Regions from separate parts of the Streptomyces sp. NPDC029836 genome, predicted to be linked through region 2. Evidence: riboswitches for the same ligand, from Rfam matches in the RefSeq annotation. Region 2 holds a riboswitch; the other holds the start of a gene.
What was found. A riboswitch is a leader RNA that binds a small molecule or an ion and turns the genes downstream of it on or off. The one in region 2 is predicted to bind cobalamin.

Region 1 (5,336 bases), on a different contig from region 2:
GGCCAGCGCCTCCGCGTCGGTCACGGCCTGCGGGAGCGCCGCGGGGGCGGCGGCCTGCGCGGCGCGGGCGATCTTCGTTGCCGGGCGCGAGCGCAGGTAGTACGTGGTCTTCAGGCCCTGCTTCCAGGCGTACGAGTACATCGAGCTGAGCTTGCCGATGGTCGGCGTCTCCAGGAACAGGTTCAGCGACTGGGACTGGTCGAGGAACGGCGTACGGGCGGCCGCCATGTCGATCAGCCCGCGCTGCGGGATCTCCCACGCGGTCCGGTACAGCTCGCGCACCTCGGCCGGGATCCAGCCGAAGCCCTGCACGGAGCCGCTGGACTCGCGCAGCGCCTCGCGGGTCTGCGCGTCCCACACGCCGAGCCGCTTCAGCTCGCTCACCAGGTACGCGTTGACCTGGAGGAACTCACCGCTGAGGGTCTCGCGCTTGAAAAGGTTGGAGACCTGCGGCTCGATGCATTCGTACACGCCCGCGATCGAGGCGATCGTCGCCGTGGGCGCGATGGCCAGGAGCAGCGAGTTGCGCATGCCGGTCTTCGCGACGCGGGCGCGCAGGGCGTCCCAGCGCTCGGGCCAGTTCAGCTCGACGTCGTAGTGGTCCGGGTGCAGGACACCGCGGGCGGTACGGGTCTTCTCCCAGGCCGGGAGCGGGCCGCTGCGCTCGGCGAGGTCGCAGGAGGCCTCGTACGCGGCGAGCATGATGCGCTCGGAGAGCTTCGTGGACAGCGCCTTCGCCTCGGGGGAGTCGAAGGGCAGCTTCAGCTGAAAGAAGACGTCCTGGAGGCCCATCGCGCCCAGACCCACCGGACGCCAGCGGGCGTTGGAGCGCCCGGCCTGCTCGGTCGGGTAGAAGTTGATGTCCACCACGCGGTCGAGGAAGGTCACGGCCGTGCGGACGGTCTCGTCCAGGCGCTCCCAGTCGATCTCCCCGCCGTCGGCCCCCCGCACGACGAAGGCGCCCATGTTGATCGAGCCGAGGTTGCAGACGGCCGTCTCGCCGTCGTCGGTGACCTCGATGATCTCGGTGCACAGGTTCGAGGAGTGGACGACCGAGCCCGGCTCGGCGGTCTGGTTCGCCGTGCGGTTGGAGGCGTCCTTGAAGGTCATCCAGCCCTGGCCGGTCTGCGCGAGGGTGCGCATCATCCGGCCGTACAGGTCGCGGGCGGGCATGGTCTTGCGGGCCAGGCCGTCCGCCTCGGCCTTGCGGTAGGCGGCGTCGAAGGCGTCGCCCCACAGGTCCACGAGTTCGGGGACGTCGGCGGGGGAGAACAGCGACCACTGGCCGTCGGAGTTCACCCGGCGCATGAACTCGTCCGGCACCCAGTGCGCGAGGTTCAGGTTGTGCGTGCGGCGCTGGTCCTCACCGGTGTTGTCGCGCAGCTCCAGGAACTCCTCGATGTCCGCGTGCCAGGTCTCCAGGTAGACGGCGGCGGCGCCCTTGCGCCGGCCGCCCTGGTTCACCGCGGCGACGGAGGCGTCGAGGGTCTTCAGGAACGGGACGATGCCGTTGGAGTGGCCGTTGGTGCCGCGGATCAGGGAACCGCGGGCGCGGATGCGGGAGTACGACAGGCCGATGCCGCCGGCGTGCTTGGACAGGCGGGCGACCTGGTGGTAGCGGTCGTAGATCGAGTCCAGCTCGTCCAGCGGGGAGTCCAGCAGGTAGCAGGAGGACATCTGCGGGTGCCGGGTGCCGGAGTTGAAGAGCGTGGGGGAGGACGGCAGGTAGTCGAGGCGGCTCATCAGCCGGTAGAGCGAGGCCACTTCCTCGACGGCCTGGACGCTGTCGTCCGCGGCGAGACCGCAGGCGACGCGCAGCATGAAGTACTGCGGGGTCTCGATGACCTGGCGGGTGATCGGGTGGCGCAGCAGGTAGCGGCTGTGCAGGGTGCGCAGGCCGAAGAAGCCGAAGCGGTCGTCGGCGCCCTCGGCGAGGGCGTGCTCGACCAGCGAGTTCAGCCGGGCGGCGTGGGCCGCGACGAACGCGGCCGTGCGGTCGGCGATCAGGCCCTCGCGGTGGCCGACGGCGACGGACCCGGCGAACGAGGAGGAGCCCTGGCCCGCGGCCTCGTCGGCGACGGCGAGGGTCAACAGCCGGGCGGCGAGGCGGGAGTACGCCGGGTCCTCGGAGATCAGACCGGCCGCGGCCTCGGTGGCCAGCCCGCGCAGTTCGGCCTCGTCGGCGACGGAGCTGCGGCCGCGCAGGGCGGCGGCGGCGACCCGGCCGGGGTCCGTGTCGGGCAGGTCGGCGGTGAGTTCGGTGAGGGTGCGCAGCAGTGCGGTCCCCGGGCCCTCGGGCGCGAGCGCGGCCTCGTTGGCGGACTGGGCGGACTCGGCGCGCGGTGCGGCGGGCGCGATGGTCACGGGGGGAGCTCTCCCTCACTCGGCCCGGTCTTCGACGGGGCGGGGAGAGCGGGCGCACGCGGGAAGGCCACGCACCGGCCCGGACAGGGCAGGCGGTACGTGCACCGCGTGGCGTCCACCGGCCCAACCGCGAGGCCCGGACGTGTCGGCACCCGGTTCGGTCGAGCCGGGCGCGCTGTCGGCAGGTCCTCGGACTTGCGGACGCACCAATGGGTGCACTTCATACCGTTGCGGGACAGTTCCGGATTCGCACCGGATTCCCCTGCGGCGACAGCAGGCATGAGCATACATGTGGGGGCGGCCCGTTGCGGTAGCCCCCACATGTTGTGTCGGGGTGGCTACTGCTCGGGTGCGTACAGCTCCAGGGCGTAGGTGATCAGCGGCACCGTGGGCATCGGGGACCAGTCCCGGGTGGGGGTGCGGACGAAGCCCAGCCGGCCGTACAGCCGGTGCGCGGCCGGCATCTGCGGCTGGGTGGACAGCACCAGCCGGGTCACTCCGGGAAGGGACCTGGCCCGCTCGGCGCAGGCCCGTACGAGGGCCTCGCCGGCGCCCTTGCCCCGGCCGGCGGCGGCCACCGCGAGCATCCGGAACTCGGCCTCGCCGGGGCCGGCTATGTCGGCGAGCGGGCTGCCCGGCGGGGCGAACGTCACACCGCCCAGCAGGCGCCCGTCGAGCACGGCGACGAGCACCTCGCCCTCCCCGGCGCGGCCGGCGACGTCGCGCAGCGCGCGCTCGTAGGAGCCGTCGGGGTTGCCGTCGAGCAGACCGTCCCCGAGGTAGGCCAGCGCGGTGATGTCGCCCAACTCTTCGTACTCGGCGGGGAGCGCCGCCCTGATCGTCATGTCCATGCGTCGAGTGTGCGGGACGGACGCGGGGCCCGGGCGACCCGCTCACGCGGAAGGGCCCCGCCGGGGGTGGCGGGGCCCTTCCCAGGGGTGCTCAGCAGCAGCGGAAGCCCTCGCGGGGGTCCGCCTCGCGGGCGTCGGTGCGGGCCCGTTCGAAGGCGCGGCGGGTCATGACCCCGGCCTGCGGGTCGTGGGCCCGGGCGTGGGCGACGTAGCGGTCGTACGCCGCCTCGCCGGAGAACTCCCGTACGTAGTACCGGGCCTTCGCCAGCGCCTCCCGCAGTCCGCCCACCGCGCGCGCGGTGTTCACGCGACGGGCTCCTTGACCTTGCCGCCGCCGCTGTCGAGGCCGGCCGCCGCCAGTTCGGCCTTCTCCTCGGCCGTGGCGATGAGCCCGGCCGGGGCGACGATCTTCGACTCGGACCACGGGACCTCGGAGAGGCGGACCGACTCGGGGTGGGCGATCGCCCTGAAGCAGGTCCGGCCCGCGTCCACCAGCACGATGATGATGAGGACCGCGAACAGCACCGACAGGACGCCGTCGACCGTGGCGTTGGTGACCACGGTGTGCATCTCGTCCATGGTCTTGGCGGGCGGCAGCACCTTGTCGGCGTCGATGCCCGTCTGGTACTTGTCGCGCTGGGCGAAGAAGCCGACCTTGACGTCCTCGGAGAAGATCTTCTGGTAGCTGGCGGTGAGGGTGACGGCCACGTCCCACGCCAGCGGGACCCCGGTGACCCAGGCCCACTTCAGTCGCCCGGACTTCACCAGCAGGGTCGTGCAGACGGCCAGCGCGACCGCCGCGAGCAGCTGGTTCGCGATGCCGAACAGCGGGAACAGCTGGTTGATGCCGCCCAGCGGGTCCTTGACGCCGACCCACAGGAAGTAGCCCCAGCCGCCGACGACGACGGCGCTCGCGAGCCACACGCCCGGCTTCCAGCTGACGTCCTTGAAGGACTTGTTCACGTTGCCGAGGGTGTCCTGGAGCATGAACCGGCCCACGCGGGTGCCCGCGTCGACCGTGGTCAGGATGAACAGGGCCTCGAACATGATGGCGAAGTGGTACCAGAACGCCTTCATGCCGGCGCCGCCTATGACGGCCGAGAAGATCTCCGACATTCCGAGTGCGAAGGTCGGCGCGCCACCCGTACGGGAGAGCAGGCTGCTCTCCTCCACGTCCTTCGCGGCCTGCGCGAGGGCGTCCGGGCTGATGGCGAAGCCGAAGTTGGAGACGGCCGCGGAGGCGGTCTCGACCGTGGTGCCGATGACGCCGGGGGGCGAGTTCACGGCGAAGAAGAGGCCGGGCTCGATGATGCAGGCGGCGATGACGGCCATGATGGCGACGAACGACTCTGTGAGCATGGCGCCGTAGCCGATGACCCGGACCTGGGTCTCCTTCTGGATCATCTTCGGGGTGGTGCCGGAGGCGACCAGGGAGTGGAAGCCGGACAGGGCCCCGCACGCGATGGTGATGAAGACGAAGGGGAACATCGAGCCGGCGAACACCGGTCCGTCACCCCGTGCCGCGAAGTCGGTGACCGAGGGCATCTGCAGCGTCGGCATCGCGATGACCACGCCCAGCGCCATGAGCGCGATCGTGCCGACCTTCATGAAGGTGGACAGGTAGTCGCGGGGCGCGAGCAGCAACCACACCGGCAGCACCGAGGCGACGAAGCCGTAGGCGATCATCCAGACGACCAGCGTCTCCTTCTCCAGGGTGAAGGTGTCCGCCCAGGAGGACTCGGCGACCCAACCGCCCGCGACGATGGCGAGCAGCAGCAGCGCGACGCCGATGGCGGAGACCTCGGTGACCCGGCCCGGCCGCAGCACGCGCAGGTACACGCCCATGAAGAGGGCGATCGGGATGGTCATGCCGATGGAGAAGACGCCCCAGGGGGAGTGCGCCAGGGCGTTGACGATGACGAGGGCCAGCACCGCCAGCAGGATGATCATGATGGCGAACACGGCGACCAGGGCGGCGGCTCCGCCCACCGGCCCTATCTCGTCCCGGGCCATCTGGCCGAGCGAACGGCCGTCGCGGCGAGTGGAGAAGAACAGCGTCACCATGTCCTGGACGGCGCCGGCGAAGATGACGCCGACGACGATCCAGATGGTGCCCGGCAG
Region 2 (5,336 bases):
CGTCGCAGGGGGCGGCTACGATCTCGCGTACCGGCGAGGGGGGAAGCGTGGAAACATCGCACTGGGCTCCAAGCCCGCATGCCTCGCGGTCATTCGATGGGCACGAACCGACCGCCCCGACCACGGTCGGGCTGGTCGGACCGGTCACCGCCGCGAGCCCCCGTACGTCAACCCGGACGCGGCCCTGCTGCTGGTCGGCGCGCTCGGCGCCGGGGCGTCCGCCCTGGTCGGCATGCGGCTGCCCGCGGGCGGCGAAGACGGGTCCAGGGGCCCGTCCGGCTCGGGACCTTCGGCGCCCGGCCGGGCCGAGGGGGTCGGCCGGCGTGCCGGAAGGGCCCCGGAAGACCCCGTTCGAGAGGAAGGCTCATCCGTTGCACACCTCCGTCACCGAGCACCGCGTCCTGCCGCTCCGACTGGAGGCGGCGCCCGCGTCCGTCCCCCTGCAGGGGGTCTTCGTCTACCGCACGGACCGGCCGTACGAGCTGGCCGTGGACTTCCGCGGCGCGGGGGTCCACCTGGCGCGCTGGGTGTTCTCCCGGGAGCTGTTGCTCGACGGGGAGGCCACCGCGACGGGCGAGGGGGACATACAGGTGTGGCCCCGCCGACAGGGTTCGGAGCCGCGGGTCCTCCTCGCCTTCAGCAACGGCCTGCAGAACTGCGTGGTCTCCGCCCGCGCCAAGGACGTCCGCGAGCTGTGCCGCCGGATGACCGCCCTGGTCCCGCGCGGGCAGGAGCGCCGCCACTACGACCTCGACGCCGAGGTGAGCGCCCTGCTGGCGCACTGACCGGCCGCCGGGCGCGCCGCGCCGGCCGCGGGCCTCCGCAGCGGGCGGAAACGGGGCGGCGCCGGCGTGCAACCGTGGGCGCCCCTCGGGTGTCCTACCCGATGACAACCCTGTCCCCGTCTCTGAAGAATCGGGGGAACGTCATGCGTCACCTGCTTCGTCCTCGTCGTCGGCGGATCGCGGCCCTGGCCACGGGCGCGCTGCTCACCGCCGGACTCGCGCTCGCCGGTCCGGCCACCGCCGCCTCCGCCGCCGCTTCCACCACCAACACCCAGACTCCGCTCGTCGTGAACGCCCGCTGGGGCGGGCACTGCACCTTCGACCGGATCGTGATCGACCTCCAGGGCTACGTCCCGACGGTCAACGTCAGCCCCGTTCCCAAGCTGGTCTACGACGGCTCGGGCAAGCCCGTGCCGCTGGCCGGGAAGTACTTCCTGGAGATCCGCCTGAACCCGGCCGCGGGGCACGACGACGCGGGCCAGAACGTGTACCAGGGCCCCCGGCTCCAGAAGATCTACCTGTCCAAGCTCAAGGGTCTCGCCATGACGGGCGACTACGAGGGGTACGTGACCTTCGGCGCCGCCTTCGACACCAAGCCGACCTACGGCGTCACCGTCCTGCACAACCCGGAACGGGTCGTGGTGGACGTCTCGCACCCCAACACGTGCTGACCTGACGGGTCCGACGCGCGGTCGGGGGCCCGGGGTGTCGCACACCCCGGGCCCCCTTCGCCGTCACGGGTCGAGGCCGGCCGGGTAGGACGCCCCCGCCCCGGCCGCCATCGGGCCGCACCCGCCCGGGTCACCCCCGCCGGCGGGGCCGGGTTGTTACCGGTCCGCGCGGCCGACTACTGTCAGCGGGCCTTGGTGTTCGGGAAACCGGTGGAAAACCGGTGCGGCCCTCGCCACTGTGATCGGGAAGTCCGGCTCCATTCCTGCGGGAAGCCACTGGGTTCCGCGCGGGAGACCGCACGGCCCCGGGAAGGCGGAGTCAGGGCATCAGTACCCGTGAGCCAGGAGACCGGCCGAGGCGCGTCGTCCATCCACGAGGTGCTGGAGAGGTCTCTCTACTCATGCATATAGCCGAGGGGTTCCTGCCCCCTTTGCACGCGGTCGCCTGGGGCGCCGCATCCGCTCCCTTCGTCGTCCACGGCGTCCGCGCCCTCACCCGCGAGGTGAAGGCCAATCCCGAGAGCACCCTGTTGCTCGGGGCGTCCGGAGCATTCACCTTCGTCCTTTCCGCCCTGAAGATCCCTTCGGTGACGGGGAGTTGCTCGCACCCCACCGGCACCGGACTGGGAGCCATCCTGTTCCGGCCACCGATCATGGCGGTCCTCGGCACGATCACCTTGCTGTTCCAGGCCCTGTTGCTGGCGCACGGCGGGCTCACCACGCTCGGCGCCAACGTCTTCTCGATGGCCATCGCCGGCCCCTGGGCGGGCTACGGGGTCTACCGGCTGCTGAAGAAGTTCGACGTGCCGCTGATGGTGACCGTCTTCTTCGGCGCCTTCTTCGCCGACCTCGTCACCTACTGCGTGACCTCCGTCCAGCTGGCCATGGCGTTCCCGGACCCGGCCAGCGGGTTCGTCGGGGCGCTGGAGAAGTTCGCGGGCATCTTCGCCCTCACCCAGATCCCGCTCGCGATCAGCGAGGGGCTGCTGACGGTGCTCGTGGTGCGGTTGCTGATGCAGTCGAGCAGGTCCGACCTGGTGCGCCTGGGCGTCGCCCGGCTGACCGGTACCACGACGAAGCAGGAGGCGGCGGCCCGATGACCAGGAACGCGAAGATCAACACCCTGCTGCTGCTCCTGGTGGCGGCGCTGGCCGTGCTCCCGCTCGCGCTGGGACTCGGGGACGGCAAGGAGGAGCCGTTCGCCGGCGCCGACGCGCAGGCGGAGGCGGCCATCACCGAGCTGAAGCCGGACTACGAACCCTGGTTCTCCCCCCTGTACGAACCCCCCTCGGGCGAGATCGAGTCGGCCCTGTTCGCCCTCCAGGCGGCGCTGGGCGCGGGCGTGCTCGCGTACTACTTCGGCGTGCGCAAGGGGCGCCGCCAGGGCGCGGCGCTCGCGGCCGGGGCGGACGGCGGGAGCGGGACGGGCGCCGGGACCGGCGCCGACCCGGGTACGGCCGGCGCGGCCGGCGCGGAGCGCTAGCGCGGTGCTGCCGATCGACGTGGCGGCGCACGGCAGTCGCTGGCGCCGCCGCCATCCCCTGGAGAAGGCCCTGCTGGGGCTGGGGCTGACGGTCACCGCCGTGTGCCTGCCGCCCTGGCCCGGCGGGCCGCTGGTCGCCGCGGCGACCCTGGCGGTGCTGCTCGGCCCCGCCGGGGTGGCCGGCCGACAGCTGTGGCGGGCCTTCCGGGTCCCGCTCGGCTTCTGCTGCACGGGCGCGCTGCCGCTGCTGGTGTCCCTGGGCGGCCCGTCGGGATTCGTCTCGCTCGCCCCCGACGGGCCCCGGCACGCCGCCGAGCTGCTCCTGCGCACCTCGGCGGCCTCGCTCGGGGTGCTGCTGTTCGCCTTCACCACCCCGGTCTCCGACGTGCTGCCCCGGCTGGTGCGCGCCGGGGTGCCGGCCCCGGTCGTGGACGTGGCCCTGGTCATGTACCGGATCGGGTTCCTGCTGCTCGACTCCATGGCCCAGGTCCGCCGGGCCCAGGCGGCCCGCCTCGGGCACACGAACCGGGCCGCGGTGTGGCGTTCGCTGGCCGCGCTCGCGGCGACCTCGTTCGTACGGGCCTTCGACCGCGCCGGCCGGCTCCAGGAGGGGCTGGCCGGGCGCGGCTACGACGGCGCGCTGCGGGTGCTCGTCCCCGAGGCGACCCTGTCCCGGCGGTTCCTGGCGGCGTCCGCCGCCCTGCCGGCCTCCCTGGTCGGCCTGACCCTCGTACTGAAGGAGCTGTGTCCGTGACCCCGTTGGTGGAGCTGGTCGGCGCGGGCTACGCCTACGAGGACGGTCCCGCCGTCCTCGCCGGCGTGGACTTCGCCATCGCGCCGGGCCGTGCGCTGGTCCTGCTGGGCCGCAACGGCAGCGGCAAGACCACGCTGATGCGGCTGCTCAGCGGCGGCCTGCGGCCCGGCTCGGGCGAACTGCGGCTGGACGGGGCGGTGGTGGCTTACGACCGGACCGGTCTGACCCGGCTGCGGACGTCGGTGCAGTTGGTGGTCCAGGACCCGGACGACCAGTTGTTCGCGGCCTCCGTCGAACAGGACGTGTCCTTCGGTCCGATGAACCTGGGGCTGGCCGCCCCGGAGGTCCGCGAGCGGGTCGACTCGGCGCTGGCCGCCCTGGACATCACCGCGCTGCGGGACCGTCCCACGCACCTGCTCTCGTACGGGCAGCGCAAGCGCGCGGCCATCGCGGGCGCGGTCGCGATGGCGCCGCGCGTGCTGATCCTGGACGAGCCGACGGCCGGCCTGGACCCGGACGGCCAGGAACGGCTGCTGGACGTCCTGGCGGGGCTGCGGCGGGCGGGCACGACGGTGGTGATGGCCACCCACGACGTGGACCTCGCGGTCCGTTGGGCCGACGACGCGGCCGTCCTGACCCCGGCGGGCATCCGCACCGGGCCGGCGACGGCCCTGCTGTCGGACCCGGAGCTGCTGGCCTCGGCGGGCCTGCGCCAGGCCTGGTCGCCGGCCGTGACGGCCTTCCTGCGCTCCCGGGGCCTGCTGGACGAGGACTCCCCGGGCCCGCGCGTCCCCGAGGCCCTGGCCGCCTGGCGCTGAGCCGCGCCGGGCCTCCCTAGGATGGCGGCATGTCGCTCCCGCACGCCATCCTCACCGCCCTGCTCGAAAGGCCCTCGTCGGGGCTGGAGCTGACCCGGCGGTTCGACCGGTCGATCGGGTACTTCTGGTCCGCGACGCACCAGCAGATCTACCGGGAGCTGGGTCGGCTGGAGGAGGCGGGGCTGATCCGGGCGCTGCCCGGCGAGGTGCCGCTGCGGGGCCGCAAGAAGGAGTACGAGGTACTTCCGGCCGGTGGCGCGGAGCTGGCCCGGTGGGTCGGCGAGAGCCAGGACCCCAAGCCGATGCGGGATCCGCTGCTGCTGCGCATCCGGGCCGCGGGCGTCGTGGGGCCGCAGGGTTTGCTGCCCGAGCTGCGGCGGCATCTGGAGCTGCACCAGGGGCAGTTGGAGACGTACGAGGCCATCGAGGCGAAGGACTTCCCGCCGGGCCGCGACGCCGTCGAGGACCGGCTGCGCCGGCTCGTGCTGCACGGGGGCATCGCCCTGGAGACGTTCTGGCTGCGCTGGCTGGAGGAGGCGCTGGCCGAGGTCGACGGCATGACGGGGCCGGACGCCCCGCCGCAGGGCCGGGACACGGCCTGACGCGCCCCCGCCGGGGCGGGCGGGGGCGGTGGGCGGGCGTTGACCGGCTCGGCTCGCGGGCCGGCTCGCCTCGCGCGGGCCTACTTGTTGACGGAGGCCCAGAACTCGTCGAAGCTGAGCAGCTTGTCGCCGTTCGCGTCCTTGGAGGCGACGACGGCGTCCGCGACGGCGCCGGTGACGAACGCGTCGCCCATGGCCTTCATGGCCGCGCTGTACTCGTCGG

Region 1: linked by a shared signal. The riboswitch ahead of ACZ4XJ_RS18255 (ribonucleoside-diphosphate reductase subunit alpha) and the one ahead of ACZ4XJ_RS20070 (energy-coupling factor ABC transporter permease) in region 2 are both predicted to bind cobalamin.

Annotation. Positions count from the first base shown of each region.
Region 1 is NZ_JBVHZI010000005.1:383,837-389,172, forward strand. Features, by position in the region: gene ACZ4XJ_RS18255 (ribonucleoside-diphosphate reductase subunit alpha) at 1-2,364, opposite strand, end outside; cobalamin riboswitch at 2,528-2,651, opposite strand; gene ACZ4XJ_RS18260 (GNAT family N-acetyltransferase) at 2,703-3,215, opposite strand; gene ACZ4XJ_RS18265 (YbdD/YjiX family protein) at 3,307-3,504, opposite strand; gene ACZ4XJ_RS18270 (carbon starvation CstA family protein) at 3,519-5,336, opposite strand, start outside.
Region 2 is NZ_JBVHZI010000006.1:300,501-305,836, forward strand. Features, by position in the region: gene ACZ4XJ_RS20060 (SsgA family sporulation/cell division regulator) at 372-785, shown strand; gene ACZ4XJ_RS20065 (AMIN-like domain-containing (lipo)protein) at 929-1,456, shown strand; cobalamin riboswitch at 1,633-1,828, shown strand; gene ACZ4XJ_RS20070 (energy-coupling factor ABC transporter permease) at 1,858-2,556, shown strand; gene ACZ4XJ_RS20075 (energy-coupling factor ABC transporter substrate-binding protein) at 2,553-2,939, shown strand; gene cbiQ (cobalt ECF transporter T component CbiQ) at 2,944-3,693, shown strand; gene ACZ4XJ_RS20085 (energy-coupling factor ABC transporter ATP-binding protein) at 3,684-4,511, shown strand; gene ACZ4XJ_RS20090 (PadR family transcriptional regulator) at 4,541-5,113, shown strand; gene ACZ4XJ_RS20095 (EF-hand domain-containing protein) at 5,194-5,336, opposite strand, start outside.